DNA from 4 places in the Peribacillus simplex NBRC 15720 genome. Region 1 is predicted to be linked to each of the others. Evidence: riboswitches for the same ligand, from Rfam matches in the RefSeq annotation. Region 1 holds a riboswitch; each other region holds the start of a gene.

What was found. Region 1 has a riboswitch for S-adenosylmethionine ahead of BS1321_RS24340 (bifunctional homocysteine S-methyltransferase/methylenetetrahydrofolate reductase). Riboswitches for the same ligand answer to the same signal wherever they lie in the genome.
Region 2: it holds a riboswitch for S-adenosylmethionine, as region 1 does, so the genes downstream of both, BS1321_RS14340 (O-acetylhomoserine aminocarboxypropyltransferase/cysteine synthase family protein) here and BS1321_RS24340 (bifunctional homocysteine S-methyltransferase/methylenetetrahydrofolate reductase) in region 1, are expected to answer to the same signal.
Region 3: it holds a riboswitch for S-adenosylmethionine, as region 1 does, so the genes downstream of both, BS1321_RS06775 (methionine ABC transporter ATP-binding protein) here and BS1321_RS24340 (bifunctional homocysteine S-methyltransferase/methylenetetrahydrofolate reductase) in region 1, are expected to answer to the same signal.
Region 4: it holds a riboswitch for S-adenosylmethionine, as region 1 does, so the genes downstream of both, BS1321_RS25585 (YezD family protein) here and BS1321_RS24340 (bifunctional homocysteine S-methyltransferase/methylenetetrahydrofolate reductase) in region 1, are expected to answer to the same signal.

Annotation. Positions count from the first base shown of each region.
Region 1 is NZ_CP017704.1:5,022,831-5,030,317, reverse strand. Features, by position in the region: gene metH (methionine synthase) at 1-2,327, opposite strand, end outside; gene BS1321_RS24340 (bifunctional homocysteine S-methyltransferase/methylenetetrahydrofolate reductase) at 2,320-4,167, opposite strand; SAM riboswitch class I at 4,272-4,370, opposite strand; gene BS1321_RS24335 (MOSC domain-containing protein) at 4,482-5,132, opposite strand; gene ku (non-homologous end joining protein Ku) at 5,649-6,491, opposite strand; gene ligD (DNA ligase D) at 6,643-7,487, shown strand, end outside.
Region 2 is NZ_CP017704.1:3,001,544-3,009,030, forward strand. Features, by position in the region: gene BS1321_RS14310 (acetyl-CoA C-acetyltransferase) at 1-20, shown strand, start outside; gene BS1321_RS14315 (acyl-CoA dehydrogenase family protein) at 90-1,877, shown strand; gene BS1321_RS14320 (arsenate reductase family protein) at 2,167-2,523, shown strand; gene gcvH (glycine cleavage system protein GcvH) at 2,619-3,002, shown strand; gene BS1321_RS14330 (toprim domain-containing protein) at 3,094-3,459, shown strand; gene BS1321_RS14335 (thioredoxin family protein) at 3,463-3,771, shown strand; SAM riboswitch class I at 3,917-4,022, shown strand; gene BS1321_RS14340 (O-acetylhomoserine aminocarboxypropyltransferase/cysteine synthase family protein) at 4,124-5,434, shown strand; SAM riboswitch class I at 5,553-5,665, shown strand; gene BS1321_RS14345 (methionine ABC transporter ATP-binding protein) at 5,833-6,867, shown strand; gene BS1321_RS14350 (methionine ABC transporter permease) at 6,860-7,487, shown strand, end outside.
Region 3 is NZ_CP017704.1:1,424,790-1,432,276, reverse strand. Features, by position in the region: gene BS1321_RS06790 (iron-containing alcohol dehydrogenase family protein) at 1-510, opposite strand, end outside; gene BS1321_RS06785 (MetQ/NlpA family ABC transporter substrate-binding protein) at 573-1,394, opposite strand; gene BS1321_RS06780 (methionine ABC transporter permease) at 1,450-2,118, opposite strand; gene BS1321_RS06775 (methionine ABC transporter ATP-binding protein) at 2,105-3,121, opposite strand; SAM riboswitch class I at 3,191-3,295, opposite strand; gene BS1321_RS06770 (MBL fold metallo-hydrolase) at 3,589-4,416, shown strand; cobalamin riboswitch at 4,521-4,721, shown strand; gene BS1321_RS06760 (hypothetical protein) at 4,990-5,223, shown strand; gene BS1321_RS06755 (hypothetical protein) at 5,257-5,445, opposite strand; gene BS1321_RS06750 (YheE family protein) at 5,531-5,734, opposite strand; gene BS1321_RS06745 (YheC/YheD family endospore coat-associated protein) at 5,798-6,994, opposite strand; gene BS1321_RS06740 (YheC/YheD family endospore coat-associated protein) at 6,991-7,487, opposite strand, start outside.
Region 4 is NZ_CP017704.1:5,299,360-5,306,846, reverse strand. Features, by position in the region: gene cobA (uroporphyrinogen-III C-methyltransferase) at 1-2, opposite strand, end outside; gene BS1321_RS25610 (DUF3906 family protein) at 22-237, opposite strand; gene BS1321_RS25605 (nitrite/sulfite reductase) at 258-1,883, opposite strand; gene cysC (adenylyl-sulfate kinase) at 1,900-2,499, opposite strand; gene sat (sulfate adenylyltransferase) at 2,546-3,694, opposite strand; gene BS1321_RS25590 (phosphoadenylyl-sulfate reductase) at 3,724-4,428, opposite strand; gene BS1321_RS25585 (YezD family protein) at 4,610-4,753, opposite strand; SAM riboswitch class I at 4,926-5,034, opposite strand; gene ssuE (NADPH-dependent FMN reductase) at 5,314-5,847, opposite strand; gene BS1321_RS25575 (TetR/AcrR family transcriptional regulator) at 6,057-6,644, opposite strand; partial or broken gene BS1321_RS25570 (SDR family NAD(P)-dependent oxidoreductase) at 6,818-7,487, opposite strand, start outside.

The DNA of each region.
Region 1 (7,487 bases):
GATTTGACAAGTAACCCAGAGAGGCCAATGATGGTAGGCTCATGTTTTCGAACCTCTTCAATGATTTGTTGCGGTGCGACCTTTATTCCCAAATCAATGACTTCATAGCCATTATTGGATAGGATGATATCCACTAGGTTTTTCCCGATATCATGCACATCTCCCTTGACAGTCGCCAACAGGATTTTCCCTTTCTTAGCGCTATCTTCAGAGTTTTCCATTAGTGGTTCAAGGTGAGATACAGCCGCCTTCATCGCTTCAGCACTCTGAAGCACCTCTGCGACAATAAGTTGGTTGTCATTAAATAACCGACCCACCTCACTCATGCCATCCATCAATGGTCCATTGATGATTTCCAATGGGCTATCACCGCGCTCAATCGCTTTATTTAAATCATCAATCAATCCTTCTTTCGTTCCTTCGATAATATAGTTACCTAAACGTTCGTCCAATGGCAGGACCACACCATTATCCTTCTTCTCCGCTTTTTTTCCACGATAAAATTCAGTAAAGATCGCTAAAGTTTCTGTAGATGTCTCAAACAGGAGTGCCTCAGCCAATTTCACTTCCTCTTCTGGTATCAGAGCGAAACGTTCAAGTTTTTCTGTATTCACGATAGCATAATCGAGACCCGCTTTTGTACAATGGTAAAGGAAAACTGCATTTAATATTTCCCTTCCCCTCGCTGGTAGACCGAAAGAAACGTTCGAAATGCCAAGTATCGTTAGGCATTCCGGAAACTTTTCTTTAATCGCCTTTATTCCATTCACCGTTTCCAATGCAGATCCGATATATTGTTCATCCCCTGTGCCTACAGGAAATACCAGTGGATCAAAAATGATGTCACTTTTATTTAGCCCATACTTATTAACTAGCAAATCCACAGACCGTGTAGCCACTTCCAATTTCCGTTCAGCATCGACGGCCATCCCAATTTCATCAATGGTTCCTACGACAACGGCAGCACCATATTGATGGACGAAGGGTACTATTTTTTCAAATCGCTCCTCACCATCTTCAAGGTTTATGGAATTAATGATCGATTTTCCTTGTGAATGTTTTAATGCTTGTTCAAGTACGGCTTCATCCGTAGTGTCGATGACCAATGGGACTTTCACTTTTTTGACGACCTCTTCTACGAATTCCTTCATATCGCCAAGCTCATCCCCATCAGGATCAGCAAGACAGATATCAATGACATGGGCGCCTTTTTTTACCTGGGAACGTGCAATTTCGGCAGCTGGCTCGTAATGCTTTCCACGAATCAGCTCCTTGAATTTTCGGGAACCGATAACATTCGTTCTTTCACCTACGAATAAAGGACGCATTGAATCATCATAAATGAGCGGCTCTATTCCTGATACGGCATGTCCATGGGCTGTTTCCGTAATTGTACGGGGCTTCATGCCTTCGAGAACCCTGGTAAGTTCTTTAATATGCTCTGGTGTCGTACCACAACATCCGCCAATGATATTGACCCATCCCTTTTCGGCAAATTGCTTCATTTTCTCTGCCAGGGAAGTAGGTGATTCATGATAGTGACCTTCTTCATCAGGGAGCCCGGCATTTGGATAACAACTGATCGCGCTATTTGATATATCTGCAAGTGTCCTGATATGGTCTATCATAAATTCCGGCCCTGTTGCACAATTAAGGCCGACAGCAACGGGCTTCATATGTTCAACCGATAAATAAAAAGCTTCTATGGACTGTCCAGCAAGTGTCGTGCCCATCGGTTCGATTGTTCCTGATATGATGACTGGCACATCTTTTCCTGATTTAGCGAATGCTGCTTTGATTCCAGAAAAGGCAGCCTTGACATTAAGCATATCCTGACAGGTTTCCACCAATAGCAAGTCTACCCCGCCATCCAAGAGACCCAGTGCCTGTTCTTCATAAGAATCGGTTAAAATATCAAAAGTCGTTCCTCCTGTTACGGAAAGCGTTTTTGTAGTGGGACCCATCGAGCCAGCTACATACCTTGGCCATTCATCATTGGAATACTTTTCACATGCTTTAACGGCAAGCTCAGCTGAAATTTTATTAAGCTTGTAGGCGATCGTGCTTATTTGGTATTCCTCAAGAACGATGCTGGTCGCTCCGAAGGTATTTGTTTCAATGATATCTGCACCCGCTGCTAAATATTTTTCATGGATGGATTGGATGATTTCCGGTTGCGTCAGTGATAAATATTCATTGCAGCCCTCGAATTGTTCCCCTCCAAAATCCTCTGCTGTCAAATCCTCAGCTTGGAGCATGGTTCCCATCGCCCCGTCAAGAAGGAGAATCTTAGAATTTAACTGATCTTGAATCGCTTTTTTATTCATGAACTGCCACCTCTGATGTATGTTTACTATCGACTTTTCTAATATATTTCGTAAGTTCCGCCGTCATTTCATAGCGAAGGAACGGAGTGATTAAATATATGCCCTTGAATTTTTCCCTTGCAGCGTCCACAAGCTCTCGTGCGATATTTACCCCTTCAATCCTTGACTTTACAGGGTCATCCCCCGCTAAAGCCATTGCCCTTCTAACATTATCAGGCAATTTGATTCCTGGGATCTCATTATGGATGAATTCGGCATTCCTTGTGCTTGTCAAAGGCATGATACCGATGAAAATCGGGGTATCTAAATGTTTTGTAGCCTCATATACTTCCTCGATCTGCTCCACCGAATAAATTGGCTGCGTCAAAAAGGATTGAGCACCGCAGGCAATCTTCTTTTCCATTCTCAGTACGGCTTTATCCAAATATTTCACATTGGGATTAAAAGCTGCTGCAATTTTAAAATTGGCCCGTTGGCCCAAACTTTGACCAGAATAGGAAAGACCTTCATTAAATTGTTTGACCATGCTTATTAGGTCAAAGGAAGATAAATCATAAACCGAAGTGGCACCCGGGAAGTCCCCAATTTTTGAAGGGTCACCGGTGATGATCAATATTTCGTTCAGCCCCACCGTCTGCAGACCCATTAAATGTGACTGCAGGCCAATCAAATTTCGATCACGGCATGTTATATGCACCATCGGCTTTATATTCAATTGGTTCTTCAGTAAATTAGCAAGTGCATCATTCGATATCCTTGGTGAGGCAAGTGAATTATCCGCTAATGTAATGGAATCGACCCCTGCTTTTTTCAAAACCTCAGCACCAGTCATGAAGCTCTCTATTCCCAGCTTTTTCGGTGGATCAAGTTCAACAAGAATCGTCCTTTCTGTTTTGGCCTTTTCGTAAAGGGGAAGTTCCAATTCTCTGTCGTTCACTTCAATTATTTCTATTTCGCGGGATTTCGTAAATTTCTCTTTCACGGGAGCCAAACTTCCAATCGCATTCTTTACAGCTTGGATATGCAGTGGAGTCGTTCCACAGCACCCTCCTATGATCGTGGCACCTTGCTCACGAAGTTCCAGGGCACTTGAACCGAAATATTCCGGCACAGCTTTATAGACGAGCCTTCCATCCACATAATCCGGGAGGCTGGCATTAGGATAAATGGCAATCGATGCTTGCTTTGGCAAACTCACTTCTTCCAATGCGCGAATCATATGATGTGGACCGAGACGGCAATTCACCCCGACAACATCGGCACCCAATTGCTCGAGTTTTTGAAAGGCTTCATTTAAATGGATTCCATTTTGAAGATTGCCAAGTTCATGCATTGAAACATTTGCGATGATCGGCAGTCCGGTTTCATTTTTAACGATTTGCAGGACGGTTTCCAGTTCCTCCAAGTCATAAAATGTTTCCAAGAGAATCCCATCAGGGTTTTCCATCAGCAGACTGTATAGCTGTTCACGAAAACCCCGTTTTATCTCTTCCAAGCTTAAATCCGATTTCCTGATACTCCGCTGTGCCCCTATGGTACCGAAGACATATGCCTTTCCTTTTGCCGCTTTTTTAGCAAGAATGACTCCCTGACGATTGATTCTGCTCACTTCATCTTCAAGTCCATGCCGTTTCAATTTGTTGAAATTGGCTCCGTATGTATTCGATTGAAGGATATCTGCACCAGCTTCCAGATAAGCACGATGGATGGACTCTATTTGATCTGGGTTCGTGCAGTTTAATTCCTCATAACATTGATCGATGCCATTAGAGTACAGTAAGGTCCCCATTGCCCCTTCCCCAACCAGCATTCTTTCTTTAACTTCTTTACGAAAATTCATCATTACACCCTCTCTCAAAAACAATCCTGTTTTTGTCGTATTCTAAGAGTATGAGAGAAAAGGAAAAAAAACCTTCTCAAAGAAGAAGGTTTATTGAAACATTCTCCTCATCTATCAAGCTCTGCTTGCTGGATTTAGCACCTTTGCCTAAGCTGGTTGCTGAGGTTTCTTCGGGCCAGTCCCTCCACCTCTCTCGATAAGATCCATTTATATAATTTTCACAAGATTTCAAAATTTGATTATACTTAATTTACATTAATAATCTGTCAATTTCAATACCTGATCGACATTTTTTTCACTTTTGCAAAAATGATTCAATCTTTTGCAGCTTGAACCCTCTTCAAGATCCTTTGTTTCCAGTCTTCCGCTAACGAGTCTAGTGTAAGTAAAGCATTTGCTCCTTCAAGTCCATCTCGTTTATGAAGGATTACCTCTGCTGCATAATGAACTGAAATTTTTTCTTGCAAACGATCTATTAGCACAATCTCGTTTTGTTTATTTATCGTTCCTTCTTGAAGTACTCTTGCAAAATAACCAGTGAAACTCGTTTTCAGCACGAGTTCCAAAAACTTAGGTTCTTGATTGAAGTGGGAAATGGTCGAACAAGGTATCCTCCCCTGGTTAATTTGAACAATCACATTGCCTATTTGATATATATCGCCGATATACGTTGTTTCTTCCCTCATCCCCGCTATGGTTAAATTTTCACCGAATGCAGGGATATCCAGCTTTTTAGAGAATTTTTCATTCCATAATGAATAATGCTCAAAGGGGTAAAAGCACAAAGCCCGATCAGGACCTCCATGGAACTTTACATTACCTACCCCATCACCAATTATGCCTGATTTAGTCACAGTCACATTATCCTTTGCTTGTTTATCCATGGCTGAAAAGATATCGATATTCGAAAAAATATCATGTTTCGGCTTCCCGGCATGAAGTGATTTGATTATTCCATTTTCCATTTTGCATCTTCCATTCATATTTAATTTATATCATCCAATATGTATAAATTATACTAAAAATCCATTTTATCCTGTAGTTTTTTTTAAGAATATAGCAAATCTGAATATGCAAAAACCACATGAGCTGTTAAATGGGCGAAATATCATTGATTTCCAGAAAAATTCATATGTTAGTTTCAGTAATTTTGTTGCTATTTCAGAATTAAATATGGTAGAATATGAACACAATATATAGTCGAAAACTACAACCGTTCGCCTATATGTTGATTTTCACGATTGAATTCCTCATTGTCGCTCTTTAGGGAGCGAATTTTTTTGCCTTCATTTCCATCCATCATTTTCTTTTAATTCCATTCAGTTCCTTAAATCGTGATCCACCTACCTATTTGTACTTTCCTTCCCTATGTAATTCTCTCCCTGTAAAGTCACTTTCATTACCTTATTAGAAGGCAAGACCCCGGGCTATAACAAGCAGAAAGCCGAGCGACATCATACGTCTTCCGCTCAGCTTCCTGTTTAAGCTTGTTTCTTTTTTTTCGGTGCCGCTTTCTTTCGGGTCGTCTTTTTCTTTTCCGGTTCATCATGTTTCGTACGGTCAATGGATGCCTGTAATGCCTCCATTAAATCGGTTACATTGTTGGAAACTGGTTCTTTTGTTTTGGCAGTAATCGTCGTCTGTCCCGTTTTCTTTGATTCAATCAATTCAAGTAACGCGGTTCGATAGTCATCGGTGTATTTTGTCGGATCGAAAGTAGTCGTTAATTGATCTATCAATAGAACGGCGGTATCGATTTCTTTTTTTACAATGGTATCATTGGCAGGGATATTCGGAACATCCGCTGTGGAGCGAACTTCATCCGGATAATGAATCGTTTCCATCACCAAGGTATTATCAACGACTCGTATTACCGCCATTTGTTCTTTAGAGCGAATGATGATTTTCGCTAACCCTACCTTATTCGATTCCTTGAGGGCCTGCCTCAAAAGGGAATAAGCTTTTATCCCTCCGTCGTTAGGGGACATGTAATAACTCCGATTAAAATAAATGGGATCTATTTCTTCAATTTTAACGAAATCCACGATTTCCACGGCTTTTTCTTCGTTTTGTTTTTTCAGTTGTTCTAGTTCATTGTCTTCCAATACAACAAATTTTCCCTTTGTATACTCAAAAGCGCGGACTATATCATCCTTCCCCACTTCCTTCTGGCATACCGGACAAACCTTTTCGTATTTAATCGGTGAATGACATTCCTTATGCAACGTCCTTAAAGAAATATCCTTGTCCTCCGTTGCAGCATGAAGTTTGATCGGAATGTTCACCAAACCGAATGATATGCTCCCCTTCCACATCGTATGCATATTCGTCACCTCATAACTTATTTTTAAAGAGAAGAACAATTTTATTATTCCACTTTGTTCAAAAAAAAACGAAAAAACAATTGCCAACTCTAACACTTCGTTTTTTTGGCAAAATAATGTTAATCAATTATTTGCGGAGGTAAATACAAAAATGAAACCGATGCTGCCAACCTATTACCCCGAAGCCCCCAACTCAAAGGATTGGCGTTATGAAGTCAAATATGACGGCTTTAGGGCTATTTTAACGATAGACTCCGATACCATAAACATTTCGAGTCGGAACGAGAAGGAATTATCACCACAATTCCCAGAAATCATTGCTTACATTAAAGATCTGGACCTGGAAGATTATCTCCCACTTCAGTTAGATGGAGAATTGGTCTGGCTTACCAATCAGGCGAAAGCGGACTTTTTTCAAATACAGTGGCGAGGACGCCTTGGGAAACAATTCTTAATTTCAGAAAAAGCCCGCTTTTCCCCATGCCGGTTTATAGCGTTTGACCTGCTTCGAATCAGCGGAAAAGACGTAGCAGCTAAACCTATGGAAGAACGAAGGAAATTGATGTTGAAAATGGGGGCAAAACTTGGCTTTCCTATGCCGCCTGATCCCAACGATAAGGCTTTGATACAATTAATAGAGAGTTTTGACGTTTTGGATAATGCCTTGAATAAGGTCACCCTATTAGATGGCGAAGGGGTTGTCGCCAAGGAAATTCGGGGTACTTGGCAAGAAGGAAAACGGACTACATCTTGGATTAAGGTCAAAAATTGGAAGACCGTTTCTTGTTTCATTACAGCATTGCACAAAGAAAATGGTTACGTTTCCCTCGCAGTTTTCAAAGAAGGTGCCGTAACGAAAATCGGAAGTGTTAAAAACGGACTGAGTGCTCAAGATAAAAGAATATTGCATGAACTGATCAAGCAAAATGCATCAGACGAAGACGCGCAATTTTTTTATATCCATCCATCCATTTGCATCGAAGTTCAATTCTTACA
Region 2 (7,487 bases), 2.0 Mb from region 1:
TATTTGAATTATTGGCGTAATCCCACCCCTCCCGGAAGCTGTCATGCTTCCGGCGGGTTTACTATCTTAAATACTTAGGAGGAAATAACATGTCCAATCAAACTACAGATAACCTTATTAAAGGCGGAGCCTTTTTAGTAGAAGATATTACGTATGATCAAGTGTTTACACCGGAAGATTATTCTGATGAGCATAAAATGATTGCCAAAACTGCCGAGGATTTCGTAGTGAATGAAATTCTGCCGCAGGTTGAACGTTTGGAAAACCATGAATTTGACCGTTCCGTTAAATTACTGAAGCATGCAGGTGAAATCGGTTTACTTGGTGCTGACGTTCCTGAGGAATACAGCGGATTGGGTCTTGATAAAATCAGTTCGGCATTGATTACGGAAAAAATGGCACTTGCAGGCGGCTTCGGAATTACGCATGGTGCACATGTAGGTATCGGATCTTTGCCGATCGTATTATTCGGGAATGAAGACCAAAAGAAAAAATACCTCCCATTACTTGCAACGGGTGAGAAGATTGCTGCGTATGCCTTAACGGAACCAAGCTCAGGTTCCGATGCCTTGGGAGCAAAAACGACAGCGAAATTGAATGCAGAGGGAACACACTATATCTTAAATGGTGAAAAACAATGGATTACAAATGCAGGCTTTGCAGATGTCTTCTGTGTATACGCCAAAATCGACGGCGAACAATTCTCCGCCTTCATTGTTGAGCGTGATTATAAAGGCGTATCAACTGGGGCTGAAGAGAAGAAAATGGGGATCAAAAGCTCATCTACTCGGACTTTAATCCTCGAAGATGTACATGTCCCAGTTGAAAACCTTTTGGGTGTAGCAGGAAAAGGGCATGTCATCGCTTTCAATATCCTGAATATCGGCCGTTATAAATTAGGCGTCGGTGCTGTCGGCGGATCTAAACGTGCCCTTGAGATTACAGCTGCTTATACGAATCAACGTCAACAGTTCAAAACGAAAATTTCCGATTTTAACTTGACGAAAGAAAAACTTGCAACAATGGCATCTAAAATTTATGCAGCAGAAAGCTCTGTATACCGTACCGTTGGCCTTTATGATCAAAGACAAAGCAAATTGACGGATGAGCAAGTGAAAGATGGGAAATCAATGGCGGCTGCAATCGCTGAATATGCCATTGAGTGTTCTTTGAATAAATTCTTCGCTTCCGAAGTATTGGATTATGTTACGGACGAAGGCGTACAGCTTCATGGCGGCTATGGTTTCATGCAGGAGTATGAAATTGAAAAAGCATATCGTGATTCCCGTATTAACCGGATCTTTGAAGGTACAAATGAAATCAATCGATTGCTTGTCCCGGGAACTTTCCTGAAGAAAGCACTTAAAGGGGAATTGCCGCTTCTTCAAAAGGCTCAAGGCCTGCAAGAGGAATTAATGATGATGATGCCGGAAGAACCTGGCGATGAGCCATTGGCACAAGAAAAAATGCTTGTTAGAAACGCTAAGAAAATCGGTATTTTGGCAGCTGGCCTTGCTGCGCAGAAATACGGCAAAAATCTTGATCAAGAACAAGAAATCCTCTCCAACATTGCTGATATCGCATCCCTTGCCTATGCAGCGGAATCCGTGGTATTGCGTACGGAAAAAGCAATTGCAGTTAAAGGTCTGGAGAAGAACAAACAAAAAGTGCTTTACACAGAAATCTTCGTTCAGGAAGCTTTCAATGAAATAGAACAGCATGCAAAGGAAACGTTAATTGCGGTGGAAACAGGCGATACTCTTCGCATCATGCTATCGTCGCTCCGCAAGCTGACAAGACACAATCCAATCAATGTCATTGCGAAAAAACGTGAAGCTTCCATCAAGGTAATCGAAGCGGAAAAATATGCTCTTTAAGCAATGAATCAGAATCTGTAAAGGGAATGCCGTAAAGGCATTCCCTTCAGTTTGTAGGCAAAAGGGGTTCTATCTAATTTTTAAAACAAAGTAGATTGGAACTTTTTGCGAGACGCCTGTGGGAAAAGCGCGTCCAGGGTAGAGCGCCCGAAGAAAGCGAGTGCCTGGAGGCAACGTTCAGATTGTATAACCCCTTTATTTCCTTTGATGAAATCGCGTTGGAAATTCAAAAGACATTTCATTGTATTGCGTGCTGAAAACGGGTATTCTATTGATAGGTGGTGAAATGATGGGCTTAACATTATATTGGTACCCAAAATGCGGCACATGCCGTAATGCGAAGAAGTGGCTGGATAATCATGAACTGCAGTATGAAGCGATCCATATAGCGGAAAATCCGCCTTCGCGAACTGAAATAGAACAACTATATAAAATCAGTAATTTGGAATTGAAGAAGTTTTTCAATACTAGCGGTCAAAAATATCGGGAGCTGGGCTTAAAGGATAAGCTGAAAGAAGCTTCTGAAGCAGAGATGCTTGATATATTGTCCACAGATGGCATGCTTCTGAAAAGGCCGATTGTTACGGATGGCACCAAAGTGACGGTAGGTTTCAAAGAAGAGCAATTCGAACAGGTTTGGAACTAAAATTTCACAAAATATTTGGTTAATTCCTTACTTAAACAAACAATCTACCTTATAATGGTATAGATAAAATAAGCTGTACATATGGAGGGTTAATAATGACAACAACACCAAAAGAACTTCGTTACACTAAAGAACATGAATGGGTCAAAACGGAAGATGGAACAGTGCGCATTGGAATTACAGCTTTCGCACAATCCGAGCTTGGGGACATCGTATTCGTTGAGCTTCCGGAAATCGGCGATGAATTGAAAGCGAACGAACCATTTGGAAGCGTTGAATCCGTTAAGACCGTTTCTGAGCTTTATGCTCCTATCAGTGGCAAGGTTGTAGAAGTAAACGAAGATTTAAGTGACAACCCTGAATATGTAAATGAGTCTCCTTATGAAAAGGCATGGATGGTCGTGCTTGAACCATCTAATAGCAGTGATATTGAAAACCTGATGAGTGCTGAAGAATATGAGAGTTTAATCAACGGTTAAAAAAGAAGGAGAGGGGGACTGAAAAGGCCTGCTCTCTTTTCATTTTGTACAGTGGCAGTTGCGCACATAATTCGTGAGATGGAGTGATGACATGGAGTGGGGCGAATTCGATAAAGTGATCATTGTAGAAGGCAGTTCCGATAGAAGAAAAGTTGCCTCCGTTTTAAATGAAGATGTGGAAATAAGATGTACGAATGGAACCATATCATTAACTAAGCTGGATGAATTAGTGGATGAATTGATGGACCGTGATGTTTATCTCCTTTTTGACGCAGATGAATCAGGAGAAAAGCTGCGAAAGCAATTCCGAAGGGAAATGCCGGAAGCGAACCACCTGTATATTAATAAAATGTACAAAGAAGTGGAAAGCTCACCAGAACATCATATCGCAACTGTGCTTATATCTGCCAATATGAATGTGAAAATGAAATTTTTAAGTCAAAGGGTGAACGACTAATTGATGCAGGAATGGAAAGAAGAAGAGTGTAAGCTTGCTGTTGAAAATGGGGAAACCTTTTGCTTATATTTATATACGCCTTTATGCGGCACCTGTCAGGTTGCCTCCAAGATGCTGACGATATCCTTGGAGCTTTTCCCGGAATTGAAGGCAGGCAAAATGAATATGAACTATATCCAAGGAATTGCCGAATCATATGAAATCGAAAGTGTTCCATGTTTATTGCTTTTCAAAGAAGGACAGCTGCACAAAAAAATATATGCCTTTCAATCCGTTCCCTATTTGTACGGATTGCTTAAGGAAATCAGCTAAGAAACCAATCAGAACAGTGGTTGGTTTCTTTGTTGCGGAGATTTGAATGCGAGATTGAAATTAAACAAAGAATATTCTAACAATTCATTGACTGATTTATTCTAAAATGCTATATTTTGAATTAAGTAACGGCAGAATTTAATAGTTCTTATCAAGAGTGGCGGAGGGACTGGCCCGACGAAGCCCGGCAACCGGTATAAATTTATATACGGTGCTAATTCCAGCAGAGTGTTGGCTCTGGTAGATGAGGTGTGTTCTTGAAACCTCTTCTTATTGAAGTGGTTTTTTTGTTTATAAAAGGCCAGATTTCATATAATTCTAACTAAATCCATAGAAAAAGAGGAGAAAACATATGTTAGAGAAAAAGTTGCGTTTCGAAACATTGAGTGTTCATGGCGGTCTGCAAACTGATGAAACAGGTGCCCGTGCAGTTCCTATCTACCAAAGCAATGCATACTTGTTCAAAGACACCGACCATGCAGCGAATTTATTTGGCCTAAAGGAGAATGGATATATATATACACGACTCCATAATCCCACGGTAAGCGTTTTTGAGGAAAGAATGGCCTTATTGGAAGGCGGTATCGGTGGATTGGCAGCATCAAGCGGAATGGCTGCCATCTCACTTTCAATCCTGAATATTGCCGCTGCAGGGGATGAGATTGTTTCAGCCTCTACATTATATGGCGGTACGTATAACCTTTTTGAAAATACTCTTCCTAAATATGGAATAAAAGTGAAGTTCGTTTCTCCCGATGACCCTGAAAATTTCAAAAGGGCAATTACGCCAAGAACTAAAGCCATTTTTGCTGAAACGATCGGAAATCCAAGTTTGAGGGTGCTCGATATTGAAGCGGTAGCGGAAATCGCCCATGATGCAGGCATACCTTTAATCATTGATAATACCTTCGCGACACCATATCTATGCAGACCAATTGATTTTGGAGCGGATATTGTCATCCATTCTGCTACAAAATGGCTTCTGGGAAATGGAACGACGCTGGGCGGTGTCATCGTGGATGGAGGGAAGTTCGATTGGAACTCGCCAAACTACCCTGGCTTCACGGAGCCTGACCCAAGTTACGATGGTCTGGTATACGCCGAGGCAATTGGACCTGCCGCATTCATAACGAAAGCCCGAGTCCAGTTACTTCGTGATTTAGGCCCTGCGCTAAGTGCCCAAAGTGCATTCCAGTTTACGCTTGGACTTGAAACGCTGCATGTAAGGATGAAAGAACATATATCAAACACCAAGTCTGTCATTAAGTATTTAAAAAACCACCCTGCCGTGACCTGGGTTTCACATCCTGGTGATGAGGATCATCCCGATAAAGCCCTTGCGGATAAATATTTGCCAAAGGGAGCTGGATCGGTCGTTACATTTGGAATTCAAGGTAATCGCGAAGCTGGGGCAAAACTTATCAATTCGGTGGAATTATGGTCCCATGTAGCGAATGTAGGGGATGCGAAGAGCTTGATCATTCACCCAGCCAGTACGACCCATCAACAATTGAATGAGGCGGGGCTTGCGAAAGCGGGTGTGAGTGCTGATCAAGTCCGTTTATCCATTGGGATTGAAAATGTAGCCGATTTAATAGAAGATTTGGAGCAGGCCATTGAAAAAGCGACGAATATCGTCTCCTTGTCTTCCAAAACGGTTTAAGCAAAGTTCCTGTTCATTCTTGTACTAGAAATAATATACATTGCGCTCCTTTTTTATCTATGATAAAATTTCACCATACTAAAGAACTTAATGATGTACAAAATATTCTATATATTAGCTCTTATCAAGAGAGGTGGAGGGATGTGCCCGATGAAACCCGGCAACCGACAAGGAGATTTCCTTGGAAAGGTGCCAATTCACACAAAGTTTAATCACTTTGGAAGATGAGAGGAAGGCCTGTTTCTTCACCTGCCTTTCTGCTCATGCAGAAAGGTTTTTTCTATTTTAATTGGGGAAAACTTTTGTATGAACAGAAAAAATGGTAGTGGAAACAAATTAATAATGTAGAGAAATTAACTAAGTTCATAGGTTTTATTGGATAAAAGAGGTGAGGATTAATGATTACATTGACGAAAGTCAGTAAACTGTTCCGTACAGGAAAAGGAAACAGTGAGACGATCAAGGCTGTAAATAATGTGAATGTTGAAATAAATAAAGGCGAGATTTTCGGTATCATCGGTTACAGTGGTGCGGGGAAAAGTACTTTGATCAGAATGCTCAATGGATTGGAAACACCCACAGAGGGATCCGTTGTGGTGGCTGAGAAGGAAATTTCAAAAATTAAAGGGGCTCAGCTCCGTAAGGCCCGTCAAGAAATCAGCATGATTTTCCAGCATTTCAATTTATTATGGTCAAGGACCGTTCAGGAGAATATTTCTTTCCCATTGGAAATTGCAGGAGTTTCTAAAACTGAACGAACCAAGCGTGTGAACGAATTGATCAAGTTAGTCGGACTGGAAGGCAGGGAAAAGGCCTATCCTTCACAATTAAGCGGAGGGCAGAAGCAAAGGGTGGGGATAGCCAGGGCTCTGGCAAATGATCCTAAAGTGCTGCTTTGTGATGAAGCGACTTCTGCATTGGATCCACAGACTACCGACTCAATACTCGAATTGCTTGTTGACATCAATCAGCGCCTGGGATTGACGATCGTTTTGATAACACATGAAATGCATGTAATACGTAAAATCTGTCATCGCGTCGCAGTGATGGAAAGCGGGCAAGTTGTTGAACAGGGTCCTGTCCTTGATGTTTTCAAGAATCCTAAAGAACAAATGACGAAGCGTTTCGTGCAACAAGTAACGGAACCAGAAGAAACGAAAGAAACGATGGACCATTTGCTCGAACGCTATCCTGCAGGCAAAGTGATTCAATTGACCTTTGTAGGTGATCATGCAGAAAGCCCGTTGATCACCAAGCTTGTACGTAACTTCGAGTTGGATGTCAATATCGTTCAAGGTAAGATATCCCAAACAAGAAGCGGTTCATATGGAACATTGTTTATCCATCTTGATGGCACAGAGGATGAAATGCTCCGCGCAATCGAATTCATTAAAGCACAGCAGGTAGGCGTGGAGGTGATTACTCATGCTTGAAGAATTATTGCCGAATATTGATTGGGAAGACATTATTGAAGCAACGAAAGAAACGCTTTACATGACAAGCATCTCTGTAGTAGCAACCTTTTTTATAGGCATAATATTAGGATTGATCCTGTTCCTGACAGGGAAGGGTAATATGTGGGAAAACCGGGCAGTCAACGGGATCATGAGTGCTGTCGTTAATATATTCCGTTCCATTCCATTTCTTATTTTGATCGTGCTGCTCATTCCTTTCACTAAAGCGCTTGTCGGTTCCATGATCGGAGAGAACGCTGCACTGCCGGCACTTATTATCGGTGCGGCCCCATTTTATGCGCGTATGGTTGAAATCGGCCTTCGTGAAATCGATAAAGGTGTAATTGAAGCCGCTAAATCGATGGGGGCAAAAACGAGCACGATCATTTGGAAGGTCCTTCTTCCAGAGTCGATGCCTGCCCTTATTTCCGGGATTACGGTAACGTCGATTGCATTGGTTGGATATACCGCAATGGCCGGGGTCATCGGCGCAGGCGGGCTTGGTAATCTAGCCTATTTGGACGGCTATCAAAGAAATCAAAATGACGTTACGCTTGTAGCGACTATCGTTATTCTAATTATCGTCTTCATAATTCAAA
Region 3 (7,487 bases), 2.0 Mb from region 1:
GATTCCAGCCCGTAAATAGTTAATAGGTGAATTCAGAAGAATACCTGGTTCGATAAATAACATCCAAGCGTTTCTTTCATGAATATCATAGCGGACATATGAACCATTATCATCATAAATGACACTCAACGGAGTCCAGGCCGCGCAGGTGGAAGCAAGGGTAGGAATGAGGATGATTTCCTTTTGAAGCGAGTTTCCGGCCGATTTGGCGAGGTCGAGCAGCTTACCGCCGCCAATGCCGATTAATGCATCCACACCGTGTTGAAGAGCAGACTTCTTGACGCGTTCAATTTCTGCGTCACTGCATTCCCCGCCGTATTTGAAAAAAATCGGCTCAATATTTTCTAAGGAAGGAAAAAAGGGTTCAGCAACTTCCCATGATTTTCTTCCATGAATAACGAGCACTTTACGAATGTTCCCTTTACTCAGTTTTGCTTCCAGGTTTTCAAGGACATTATCTTTACAGGCGTAATAAGCGGGGCCGCTGCGGACCTCCAGTAAGTTATTCATATTCGTTCTCCTTAATGAAAGGCCTGTTCCCAGTAAAGGGGAAGCAGGCCTCGATTATTTGATCATTTCATCCAGTCTGGTTTTCCGAATCCGGCAAATTTGTCATCGATCACTTTTTCAAACTGATCGGATTCCACAACTGATTTAATATCCTTTGCAAATTGAGCGTCTTCATCTTTTGTATTCACTGCAACAACGTTTCGATACATATCCGGCATTTTTTCTAAAACAAGGGCATCCTTTAGGTCCATTTTCGCTGCAAGAGCGAAGTTGCCAGGGACCGCTGATAGGTCAACACTGTCTGTTGCCCGTGGCAATTGAGCGGATTCCAATGGTTTGAGTTGGATGTTTTTTGGATTTTTCGTTACATCCTTTTCGGATATTTTTAAAGGATCGACATCTGGATCGACTTCAATCAACCCTTCATCCACCAGCACTTTAAGTGCACGTGCGAGGTTAACCGGATCATTGGGCACTGCAAGGGATGTACCGTCTTTAATTTCTTTCAATGATTTATACTTGTTCGAATATATGCCCATTGGTGCTGTTGGAACAATGATAAGGTCGGAAAGCTTCAAATCATTTTCTTTAGCGAAGTTATCCATGTACACTTTATGCTGGAATAGGTTGGCGTCGATCGAATGGTTGCCAAGCGACTTATTCGGCTGGATATAGTCGGTGAATTCGACGATCTCTATTTTGTAACCGAGATCTTCAAGACCGGGTTTGATGGCCTCTTTAACCATATCGGCGTAGGGCCCGGTAGTCGCCCCGATCTTCAATTCTTTTTTGTCTTCAGTTTTTGGGGATGCATCATCGCTCCCGCAAGCTGCCAAGCCAAGGGCAAGTGCACAGACTGATAATAACGAAGCTATTTTCTTCATTTGAAATTCCTCCTGAGTAATGAAATGTATTGAATCATTGAAAAAATGACTGATCCTATCGTTTGTTAACTATGTATGAGGCTTTGTCACCAACCATTTGAATGATTTGCACAAGGCAGATCAGCACGACGATCGTCGTGATCATGACTGTGTTGTCATAACGGTAATATCCGTACCGGATGGCCAGGTCGCCAATTCCGCCTCCGCCGATTGTCCCTGCCATTGCAGAGTAACCGATAAGCGAAATGGTCGTTAATGTAAGTCCTTGAATGATTCCCGGTTTTGCCTCTGGAAGAAGTACATCCTTAATGATCATCCATGGAGTGGCACCTACGGCAATTGCAGCTTCAATCACTCCTCTGTCTATTTCACGTAATGCCGATTCAACGATCCTTGCAAAAAAAGGTATTGCGGATACGGAAAGGGAAACAGAAGCCGCTCTTGGCCCTATCGTCGATCCCGTAAGAAGGTCCGTTAAAGGAAGGAGGGCGACCAATAGAATGATGAACGGGATTGAACGTACAATATTGACTGCGAAACCGAGAGATCGGTTCACGATGCTATTTTCAAAAAATAAATTCCTGGTTGTCGTAAACAGCAATACTCCAAGCGGTAAACCAATCAGCAGAGCTACTGCAAGGGAAACGCCGACCATATAAATCGTTTCAAGAAAGGCTTTATTAAGATCAGGTAAAATATTGATGATGGGATCAAGCAGTGACATGTTTTAACACCTCCACAGAACTGGAACGATTTTTTATATAGTCCAATGCCGAATGAATTTGGGCGGCATCGCCAATTAACTCGATGATCAAAATGCCTAAAGGGACATCCTGGATATACTCAATTTTACCGTGTAAAATATTACCCTTTACTGAATGGGATTGGAGAGTATCCGAAAGAATCGACTCACCGGCGGTATGCCCTTCGAATTGAATTTTAATAATCGTACCTTTACTTTCTTCAATCAAGTGCGAAGGGAGTTCGAAATCCAGTACACTGCTAATGAATTGCTTCGTTAATTCCTGCTTAGGCTGTGAAAATATTTCATAAACGGGACCTTCCTCAATTACCCGGCCATCCTGCATGACAGCGACTCGGTGGCATAGTTCTTTGACCACTTCCATTTCATGTGTAATCAACACGATGGTGATACCAAGCTCACTGCTTATCTTTTTCAATAACTGTAAAATCGCTTTTGTAGTTGTTGGATCAAGGGCTGAAGTCGCTTCATCACATAATAGTACAGTGGGATCATTCGCTAAGGCGCGAGCAATGCCGACCCGCTGCTTCTGTCCACCGCTAAGCTGTGCCGGATAAACATCTTTCTTATCGCTGAGGCCTACGATTTCCAACAATTCCAATACACGTAACCTGATGGCATCCTTCGATCGATGCGCGGCCTTTAAGGCGAAAGCGACATTTTCATAAACGGTTTTTGAACTGACCAGGGAAAAGTGCTGGAATATCATTCCGATTTTTTGGCGTTGTTTACGAAGCTCTTTACTTGATAAAGATGTTAAATCAATGCCGTCGATGATGATATTTCCACCTGTCGGACGTTCAAGCAAATTCAAGCAGCGGAGTAATGAGCTTTTTCCAGCTCCGCTGTAGCCGACAATTCCATACACTTCGCCTGTTTTAATGGTCAAAGAAACGTTATCCACTCCGATAACTCGGTTTTTCTTCGAGACGTATTCCTTTCGGACTGAACGGATTTCAATCATGAGCTTTCCCCCTTAAACATTAAAAAAGCTGCCTCTATCATTCAGAAAGAGGCAGCGAAATTATATCTCGTCTTATCTTTCAGAATGCAATCATCCTGCAGGAAGTGGCACCGTTCCCTAAGGGCGGTTGCTGGACATCACAGGGCCTGATCCCTCCGTCACTCTTGATAAGTAAATTATTATTTTAGAATATTTCAAGTTTTATAATATAATCTATATTATTTGTAAAATTCGACAATGTCAATCGTTTCTGTGATTTTGGGATGATTTTTGTCGTTAAATTTGGTACGGTCCGTTGAAAAGATTTGTGGAAAAAGGGCTATTATGTAATAATCCAGCATTTCCATCCAGGTTAATTATTCCAATATTTCCTTGTCAAAAAGGTAAAGTGGTACTACATTTATTATAGTAAAGTTAAAAAAAGGAAGATGAAACTATTGTTGTACAATGATGGGGGAGGCGATTGAATGATAGAGATTAAGACGGTAAATGATGTGGTTTGTGTGCAAGGGACTCCTGGCGGGAACAAGTCGGGGATGAGTGTTTATGTCTTTTTAACGGATGGCCTATTGATAGATACTGGAGCAGAGATTTTATTGGAAGAGCTTATTCCATTCTATGAGTCCTCAGACTTCGACTCAGTGGCCCTGACTCACTATCATGAAGACCATACGGGGGGCGCTGCATGGATACAGGAACATAAAAAGGTCCCGCTTTTCATTCACCCGATGTCGGTTGAGGTTTGTGCAAAGGATGCTGTATATCCTGAATATCGCAAAATTTTCTGGGGAAAGAGAGACGCCTTTAAAGCTGAGCCGCTAGGGAAGGCCATTCATTCCCGTACCCAAACGTGGGAGCCGATTTTTACACCTGGTCATGCGAAGGACCATATGGTGTATTTGAATCACAGTAATGGCATGCTCTTTTCAGGAGACCTTTTCGTAACGCCAAAAACAAAGCTTGTCTTACGGGAAGAGTCTGTCCCGGTCATCATCGATTCCATAAAAAAATTACTTCAATATGACTTCGGGGAAGTGTTTTGCTGCCATGCTGGGCATGTGCCTGATGGGAAGGAAATGTTTCGAAAAAAACTCGATTATTTGGAAAACCTCCAAGGTGAAATTTTACGCTTACATTCTCAAGGACTGACCGTTCATGAAATCCAGCAGGTCGTTTTACCGAACCGCTATCCCCTTATCGAGATATCTGGGCATGAATGGGATTCAGAGCATATCATTACATCGATATTAAAAGAAAAAGTATTGATTAATAAGGATAATCTAGCAAAACACTAATTAGTGGTTTTGTGTAATGGAAGAGGTTCTAAGCAAATTTCTTTTTGAACACCGTAGCACAAATTGTAATTTAATGGATAATTCGATACATTTAAACTGAAAATTAAATACGTCTAGAAAAAGGTGCAGGCAATATTTTTGAGGATTGTCTGCTTAAAAGGGAAGTCCGGTTAGAGTCCGGCGCTGTCCCGCAACTGTATATGAGAGCGATTCGAGTAATGCCACTGTCTTCTGCAAAAGGGGATGGGAAGGTTCGAAAAGCGATGATCATGAGCCAGGATACCTGCCTATTTTTAGCACAGCATCATAAGCCTACGAGGATAGGAGGTGTTAAGTGCGAAAATTGACAAAAGCATGTTTTTCATTTTTAGAAAAATGGAAAATTCATGTTTATTTTTTGTTATGTTTCGTTTCGTTTGCACTCTAACAACTTCTAATCGGGAAGTTGTTTTTTTATTTTTTAAGAAGGAATCCGATTTAATAGTAGACTTTTATCAAAATCATAAGGAGAACTCTTCTTCCTATGGAACAAAGAAAAGTATTCTTTATAAAAAATTTAAAGAGGTGTAATGCATGTTTGGAACAGTTAGGTACTATACGGATTTTTTAAAAGCTCAGGTTATGTATAATTTTTCTGGGGAGGAAATGGTTTCTTTAAGTGAAAATTATGCAAGGTTGAACAAGGAAATTAATGTGAAGGCAAAAAATTCAAATGAAAAAGTAGAGTATTTACTTAATCTTGAAAAGGCTTATGTAATAATTAATAAAGAAATGTTCGGGCTAAAGGAAGAGTTGGCAGTTTTATAAAAAGGAGCCACCTAAAGGAGGCTCCGAACATTATTATTTATTTTCGTTTGGATCTGTTTCATCATAAAAATCATGTGCTTCTTCAATGTTTTGAAGGTCAGCAGCTGAATAAACATTTCCACCAGCCAGTCCTTCATTGATGTAACGGTCGATGTCTAAGAAAGCGGAGTTCTTGCCTTCATATTCGGTATCCTTCAAAAATGTCATTTTTTCTTTATCCAAGATAAATCCCTCCTAGCCTTTTCTTTAGTTTAGGCAAAGGAGTTTTTTTTATTCTGTTTAGGGATTTCATGAATGTAAAGGGGGGTCATTCGTATACATGGAAGATCATTAAATCATGTATCATGCTTTTGAGTTTGGCTTCATCTGTTTCAGAGGGCGGATTGGCTGTCCACTCGATGGATCCATCTTTATGATACAAGGCCTGGACTGCCTGCTTGTTGAAGTAAAAGGAAATTTTCCATCCTGGCAGATTCTTATGCAATGGTGCCCATTGAAAATGAGTGATCATATGTATTACCTCCATATATACAGTTTCTCATTTAATTATAATGGAAAACAGCAGCTGGAGGTGTTATTTTATTGTCAGGTTAGGAAAAGTTAATTCAATGAAAAGATTTTTTAAATGCAAAAGCCTGTTTGTTTCAATTTCCTCCTCATCGAATTGCATGGGCTTTGAGTTAACTTCGTATATGAAGAGAGAGCCTGATTCGTCTTCCCCTATATCAATGGAAAACTCTCCGAGAAACCCGATTTTTTTTGAAAGTATCTCTCCGCATTTTTGGGCGATTTTCGCTAATTTTAGATCCAGGCTTCTTGATTGCAGGTCTTGATAAGGAAAAAGCTTACCCCCTCGGGGAGTGTGGGTGGTGATTTCCTGAGTTTGTGACATCCTTACCGCTTTGCCGGTCACTTTATAAAAACCTTTTTCATAATGAACCAGAATCCGGTAATCGTAACGATGTCCAAAAAGTTTTTTTGGTATGATCGCCTGTTGAGCAATGTAGCTCCTTTTTAATAAATCCCTTTTTTTTGTTTCCCAGAATGATGCGAAGTCCGGGAAGGACTCACTATGCTTTAAGCTATTGAACAATAGTGTATCATCATTATTTTTGATTATGGTATAAATGCCCTGCCCTTGGCTTCCTTTGCAGGGTTTAAGGTATATATGCCTGTAGGTCTCCAGGAAAGCATCAAGGCAACCGCTGTTTCGTAAGACCATAGTGGGGGGAAGGTGATTGGTGAGGGATCCATCTTCCATTAATGCTTCGAACATCACATATTTATCTATAAAACAGGGGTTGAATAGATTCAATCGGCATTCTTTAAAATATTTGATGAGATTTTGGAATTCCTCTGACGCCTCATAGCTCCTCGAGGGGATACGGTTATAGACGATGTCAGGTAAGGGCACTTTACATTCAATCCACTTGTTTGAAATGGAGGAAAAAACATAAGCTCTCATCGACTCAGAATGAAGGGCATTTCCTGTGAATACATACGCCAATATTCCGTGTTTCAATAAATATAAGGATAGGTCCCGAAAAAGGTTCAGGTTTCCACCCAAACCTGATTCCTTTTTGGGATTGGAAATGGTTAAAATTCCGACAGCAAGCATCCGGTTACCTGGAAACATTGTGATTGGAATAAGGGGTTGATTTGAATGGTCCTTTTTATAGCTGATTTCCTCTTCGGCAGAGCCGGCGAAAAGCTCCGCATTCTCATGAGTGTGGTACCAATTTTCAGTGGGGATATCGTAAAAAATGTTCATCGCGGCACACTGATTGATTTCGTAATCGTCTGTTCCGTTAGATAAATGGCATAATCAAGGCTTAGCTTTCTGGTCAGCAATTCGAAATCCTTGAGTTTTGGATGGGAGAAGATGGAACGTCCCGGTTTGGAATTGGCTTCAAACATCCAAACCTGCCCTTTTTTATCCAATCCAAAATCAAATCCTATTTCTGCAATGATGCCAGCCAAGTTCTTTTCTATACTGTCACTTAAAATCAGTGCGGCTTCCGATAGCTTTCGTTCGACTTCCTTGGCCTCATAGTCATCTCCAAACAGTTCTGCAACCGTTTTGATGACACCCCCGCTTTTAATGTGGGTCGTGACACTGCCGGCGCCTGCGATTTTTGCGGCGATCGCGGTTACCTGCCATTCTCCATTACTGTCCTTGTTCGTATGAACCCGGAAATCCACTGGACGTTTTTCAGATCGAATTAATGGGATGCCCTGCTGCACGATAAGATTCTCAAGCGGTC
Region 4 (7,487 bases), 280 kb from region 1:
ATTTATGCAACCTGCCTTCCCTTAGAGAATCGTTTCGAATTCCGATAAAACGAAACCTGCTCCATTTTTAATTTTCCTTTTTTCATATAATGAGATGTCATCCACTTCAGGCATTTTCAAAAAATGTTTTTCCAGCTCGATATCAACAAGTTCAAACGCCTTTTCATCCGAATCGGCAACAATGATGACATGGATTGGTTTTTCCTTGATAGTGACTTCGAAACGGTATAGATTCATGGATTGCTTACCTTCCCCTATTAAACGGCCACTTCCGTTAATATATCATCAAGCTTACTTTGTAACTGCGATATCCCTACTCTTTCCACAAAATCAAGAAAGGTTTCGGATAGAAGTTTTGTTTCTTTGAAAAATAGGATCAGTTCTTTCAGAACATGATAGAGCTGTTCAGCTTCCACTTTTCCTTTAAGTTTTTCATTGAACTTACCGCCTTCATTCAGCGTTCCTCCGACGTATATCTCAAAAGCTTCGACCATCTTTTTGTCCTGGTTTTTCATTTTTATGCCTTGAAGCCCAATTTCGGCGATGGCTCTTTGACCGCAATTATTCGGACAACCCACCATATGCATCCTTACAGGAACATCGAGATCTATTTCCTTGTCCAATGATTCAGAAATGGTCCTCATTCGTTTTTTTGTTTCAACGAGTGCCAGGTTACAATACTCGATGCCTGTACAAGAAACGGAATAACCAATGAATTTTTTTGGTTGATATGGAAATCTTTCAAAGATGGATTCCTGTTTTAATTCCTCAAGTTTTGCATCCGGCACATTTGGAATGATAAGATTTTGAGAATTACAGTTTCGGATTTCACCATTTCCATATTTCTTCGCAAGTTCGGCAAACTCGATCACTTCGTCTGGATTTAGACGACCAACTGGTATATTGACTCCAACATAGTTCAGACCATCTTGTTTTTGTTTATGGATGCCGTAGAAATAACCTGCATTCCATTCCTTTACCGCACTTTCACCCTTTTCAGGAAGTGGACCGGTGTACTCCAGCAATTTTTCCTTGAATTGTTCAGGACCCCAATCAGCTACAAGGAATTTCAATCGCGAGCGATGACGTTTTTCACGGTACCCAAAGTCACGGAATATCGTCGTGATGGCGGCCGCTACTTCGACTGTTTTTTCAGGTAAAATGAATACGTCAAGTTCTTCTGCCAGCATCGGAACGGAGGATAGCCCACCGCCTACTTTTACATGAAAACCAACTTCCGTTACTCCATCAATTACTTTAGTAGCTGGATTGAATGAAACACAGTTGATTTCAGCATTTGAAGCATTATGGATATTAGCACTTATGGCCATTTTATATTTCCTAGGAAGGTTCGAATAGTCTTCGTTAAGGCGGAAATACTCAAATACATCATAAAGTACCTCGCGTGTATCAAAAAGTTCGTCAGGATCGATGCCTGCCAATGCATTACCGATGATATTACGTGTGATATCACCACATGCACCGGCCGTAGTCAGTCCAACCTTTTCCAAACGGTTTAAGATATCGGGGACTTGTTCGATGGTCAACCAGTGGAATTGAATGGCTTGACGGGTAGTAATGTCATATACATCCCTCCCATAATCTTTAGCGATGTTAGCTAGAGTTATCTGTTGATCATAAGTCAGGATACCTCCGGGAATAACGACACGCATCATCCAGTAACCTGCTTCTTTTGGCCGTTGCAGGTATAGACCTGCCCACTTGAACATATCCCAATTCTCTTTAGGGATGGAATCAAAACCATTTGCAGCGTAATGTGGAATATCATCGAATATCTTCAATCCGTCTTTTTCCAATTTCCAGATTTCCGTTTTATTTTTAGCGATTAGTGGATTTTCCGACCAAAATTTCTCGTAAACCATTACATTTCCTCCTTGATTAGATCGCTTTCTTTGCTGTCAAATAGCCGATTACCTGTTCAACGCACTCTTCAATGCTGTATTGGTCGGATTCTAAAATGATTTCCGGTTGTTCAGGTTCTTCGTATGGAGAGTCGATTCCAGTAAAATCTTTAATGATTCCTTTACGCGCCTTGTCATAAAGACCTTTTGGATCACGCACTTCGCACTCTTCGATCGGACACTTTATGTATACTTCAATAAACTCCCCTTCATCGAGTAAATCACGTACAATCTGCCGATCTGCCCTGAAAGGTGATATGAAGGCGGTCAATACGAACTGCCCACTATCCACGAATAACTTCGATACCTCACCGATTCGCCTAATATTCTCGGTTCGATCCTCTTCAGAAAAACCTAAATCTTTATTTAATCCGTGGCGGATATTATCACCATCTAAAACATAACTTCGAATATTCCGATTATATAACTCTTTAGCGACCGCGTTCGCAATCGTTGATTTTCCGGAACCCGAGAGTCCTGTAAACCATAGAACTGTGCTTTCATGCCCGTTCTGCTTCCGACGGAGCTCCTTGTTCAATGACGTTTCATGCCAAGTGACATTCGTACTTTTACTCATATAATAATCCCCCTCTTCTTCATGTGACACTTCAATTTATATCCAATCAGTTATAAACTTCATTCTTTTTTAGACCTTCGATCAACACCTCAATGACTTCTTTACGGCTAAAGGTAGCTGGAGGAATTTCTCCATTACGAAGCATTTCCCTTACCTTCGTTCCAGAAAGGATGACATGGTCTTCCTTGCCATGCGGACAAGTTTTAGCGGAAGCCATATTGCCACATGCTTTACAGTAAAAACTATGTTCAAAGAATAATAGAGTGATTCCTAACTCATCTGCGTTAAAATTCCCAAAGATTTTTTGAGCATCATATGTGCCATAATAATCGCCCACACCCGCATGATCACGTCCGACGATAAAATGGGTGCAACCATAATTTTTACGGACCATCGCATGGAAAATGGCTTCTCTTGGTCCTGCATAACGCATGGCAGCAGGGAAAACTGCAAGGGAGACGCGATCCTTAGGATAATATTTTTCAAGCAGCACTTTATAGCTTTCCATTCTTACATCTGCCGGAATGTCATCGGATTTAGTGGCACCTACGAGAGGATTTAAGAATAAGCCGTCGACAATCTCCAATGCTGTCTTTTGAATGTATTCATGAGCACGGTGAACAGGGTTCCTCGTTTGGAATCCGACAACTGTTTCCCAGCCTTTTTCCGCAAAAGCTTTCCTTGTGTCGACCGGGTCCAAATAATGAGCTTGAAATAGCGGACGCTCTATTCTCTTGATCAACTTTATTTCCCCGCCGACATATACATCCCCACGGTTATATAAATTTTTCACTCCAGGATGCTTCTCATCATCCGTTTGATATACTAATGTCGCTTCCAATTGCTTATCTGGAGTGTAAATATCGGAAACGGATAGAACTCCGTATGTTTCACCTTCATGAGTCAACGTCACTTCTTCACCTAAAGTAAGGGTTTCTGCAGTTTCTTCGGTCAAAGGCAGCGTAATCGGGATGCTCCATACATGCCCACTGCTAAGCCTCATTTCCTTGACCACTGTCTCATAGTCACTTTTTGTAAAGAATCCTTTAATCGGACTGTAGGCACCAGTGCCTATCAATTCAAGATCACTTAATGCAATTTCATCTATTTCGATTGACTTTGTTATTTTACTAAAATCATATTTTGGTTCCCAAAGATCGATTAATGTTCCTCCGTGCGGTAAACTGATTGTCATGCTAATTTCCCCCTATGGTTTCTATTTATTTAAGATAAATGCAATCCGCATTCCGTTTTTTGAGCCCCTTGCCAACGGCCAGAGCGTAAATCATCTGCATTGAAGGCCGGTGCTGTACACGTTTTACATCCAATGCTCGGATATCCATTATCATGCAGGATATTATATGGAAGTCCGTTTTTATGGGCGTAGCGCCAAACATCTTTCCACGTCCAATGTATGAGTGGACATATTTTAACTGACTTGAACTTATTATCCTTATTGATATACTCGGTCAGAGCCCTTGTTTCGGATTGCTCCCTCCGCAATCCCGAAAGCCAGGCTGTTGCCATTGAAAGCACATCGGTAAGCGGAATGATTTTACGAATGTTACAGCACTTATTGGAATCTCTAAGCCATAATTCATCCCCATATTCCGCTGCTTGTTCCTCAAGCGTCAAGGCAGGTTTCTTCATTTCGATCGAAAGCTTTGGATATCGCTTTTTCACTTGCTCGATCAATTGGTAAGTTTCCTCAAAATGAACATCTGTATCAAGGAAAACTATTTTCGCCGAAGGATTAACCTTCGCCAATAAATCCGTAAGCACGATGCCTTCAATACCAAAACTACAAGCATAAATCAGTTTGTTTCCATAATGGTCATTCGCCCATTGCAGAACTTCCAAAGCTCCTTTTGTCTCACTGTCTTCAGGAAATACAGGTAAATCCCCTGTGTTGAAATTGTCATAGTTTATTAATGCAGCCAACTTTGTAGCCCCCTCTAAAAACTTGCTGTATCAGGTTAGAGTAACTGTTGATCAATACCCGTTGTAATCTTCTCCGGTTTATTTGATTCTAGGAAAAAGAGACGAATCTAACCAATACTCTCTTTATATCAGTTAAACCCGCCTCTAGTTTTTCTAGTCAGCAGATACCTTATTTAATTCTTAATTTTTCATTTCTTTCCATTTGAATGATTTTACCATCCTGGACAATAAGTGTAATGGATCCATATTTCATTGAATTAAGCATTTCTTGAAGTCGTTCAAATATTTCTTCAAGCTGATTCTCTTTATCCAAACCAGTTCCTCCTTTAAGAAAATCCGCGAATATTTTATTTTCAACGCTGATTAAATGAATTTCTTAGATTTATATAATTCCATACAACCTTACATTGTTATGGTTTGCCTACAATTTTTCAAAAAAAACAAAAATCTTTCCATGATGGAAAGATCCCAAGGTAAATATCTTTACCTTATCTTCCAAAATGATCAACATTTTGTTGGAGGTAGCACCTTGCATCCATCATGCAGGTTGCTGGACTTCAAAGGGCCAATTCCCTCCGTCGCTCTGGATAAGTTTTATTATTTTAAATATTAACATATATTTAATCCTTGTCAATGGAGTTTTCTTATAAAATAACTTGGTTTAATATTATGGATTAACTGTTATTTTTATACACACTATTCAATTTATGATTTTATGTTCATATAAATACGAAAATAGACTCGTCTTTTTAGATAAGGTCTCCAAAAAAATAAGTCTATTTTCATAAAAAGCCTATTATTGACGCATGTCCTTTCTTGAAAAAATAATTTCTCGAATTCCATTCCTTTTGTAGAAGGGATTACTTGAAGTCATTAATTTCTTAACTGTATCGCTTCTACAAATTCTTGAACTTGACTCTGGACGCGATCAATTAAATCCAAATCATTAATCGGTTTTTCTGAATTCTGTTTATCTATTTCCTTATCAACAAAATAAATGCCCTGCAGCGGCTCGCCTTTTAATATTGAAATTAATGGTTTAAGCGCATAGTCAATCGCCAATAGATGCCTGTTACTTCCTCCAATCATGATTGGCAGCACTGGCTTACCCTTAAAAGCACCTTCTGGCAGCAAATCAATCAAGGCTTTCAATACCCCTGTATAAGAAGCCTTATAAACAGGTGAACCAATAATGATACCTCTAGCTGCTTGAATTCTCTCTGAAAGCTTTAAGATATCTTCGCTATTATATTTCCCTTGAAATAAATCATCTGCTGAGAAATCCGTAATTGAGAAATAAGCTGTGGTAAATCCTTCGTGTTCGACTAATGATTGAATATGTTTTAGTGAAATGTCCGTTCTTGATGGTATAGCAGGACTTCCTGATAAAATTACGATATCGCTCATTTAATACCCCTCCAATGTTACATGATTTCCAGATAAAATCTTCGTAAAGCATTTCATGCAGTATGCATTTATCGTAATAGTCTGAAAAATATAAGTCAAATCTTACACTCGGGTTTCATAAATTCACCAGTTGACTTCATCGACTCTGAATGAAAATAAAACGGTCATATTTGCGGCTTGATGCTCATGCCACAAATATGACCGTTTCATTATGTATGATTTTGTTTACCATGAATACCATATACCAAAAGTTGAGCAATGCTCTTAATTCGTTCAGAAGTAAAATATGGCTCCTTTTTTTGTTGATGGATCTCATAATGTGTAGATAATGCCAATGTAAAAGAAATGATCCCTACATTAAATAGGATAATATCAGAGATATATTGTATCTCTCCGCTATCTATTCTCTTCTGTATTTCAATATGCTTGGCATTTGGCTTGAAAATCTGATCTACATATTGCTTTGAAATATCTTGATCGAATTGTGTTTCCCTAAATAATATCGAAAACTGTTCTTTATTTTCAAGAATTTTTTTTATCATGGTGCAAACATGATTCTCCACTAGATCATCCGTTGAAAGATGACTAGTCCCATCTTCAGATTCCTCTTTTTCATTAGGGGTAATTGTAGCCAAAAGCAAATCTTTTTTGCTATCAAAGTATTTGTAAATAGTAGCTTCGGAAACATTGCATGCAGAGGCAATTTCATTCGTTCTTGTCATGTCAAAACCTTTAGTGGCAAAAAGAGTCCGGGCTACATTTATGATTCGTTCTTTGGTTTGCTGCCCTTTTTTCAAAAATATCAACCTTCTTTTATAAAGATAAGACCGGTTTCACCAATTATTTTCCATGATATCTTGATGGTATCAATCGGTCAACATATTACCTTTGATCTATTAGAATTCAATATTCCCATATATCATAAATAGAAAACATCGTCTGGTTGGGACGATGTTTTCTTTTCAGAAAATCACTTAAAAGATGCATAGCCATCATCGACCATGACTACACTTCCATTAATCGCATCCGCTTCCTCTAACGATAATAGATAGACGGTATTTGCAATGGTTTCTGGCTTAATTAATTTACCGCGCATTTGACTTGCATTCAATTTTTCGATGATTCCCATATCTTTATAGCCTTGTATGATAGGAGTGTCAACCCCGCCTGGTGCAATGCCCACTACGCGAATGCCATAAAGCACCCAATTCCAAAGCTGCTGTCTGTGTCATCATTCTTACAGCGCCTTTAGTCGCCTGATAGGCAAAAGTCCCATGGGAAGCTAAGTAGCCAAACACAGAAGCGGTATTTATAATGACACCCTTGTTACCTAGCTCCTTCATTTTCCGTCCTGCTCGCATGATTCCAAAGGCAACTCCGTGCTGGTTCACTCCAATCATTTTGAAGTAACCCTCCATATCTTGATCGAGGATCATACCGCCTGCACCAATGCCGGCATTATTAAACATGATATCGATCCTTCCGTATGTTTCCACTGCCTCATTTATTAACGATTCAACATCTTCCTGCTTAGAAACATCCGTTTTAACAAAAATGGCCTCTCCACCATTCGCTGTTATCTGTTCAACAGTTTCCTATCCCATTTCTACAATCCGCAACAACGACCTTGTCCCCCTTTG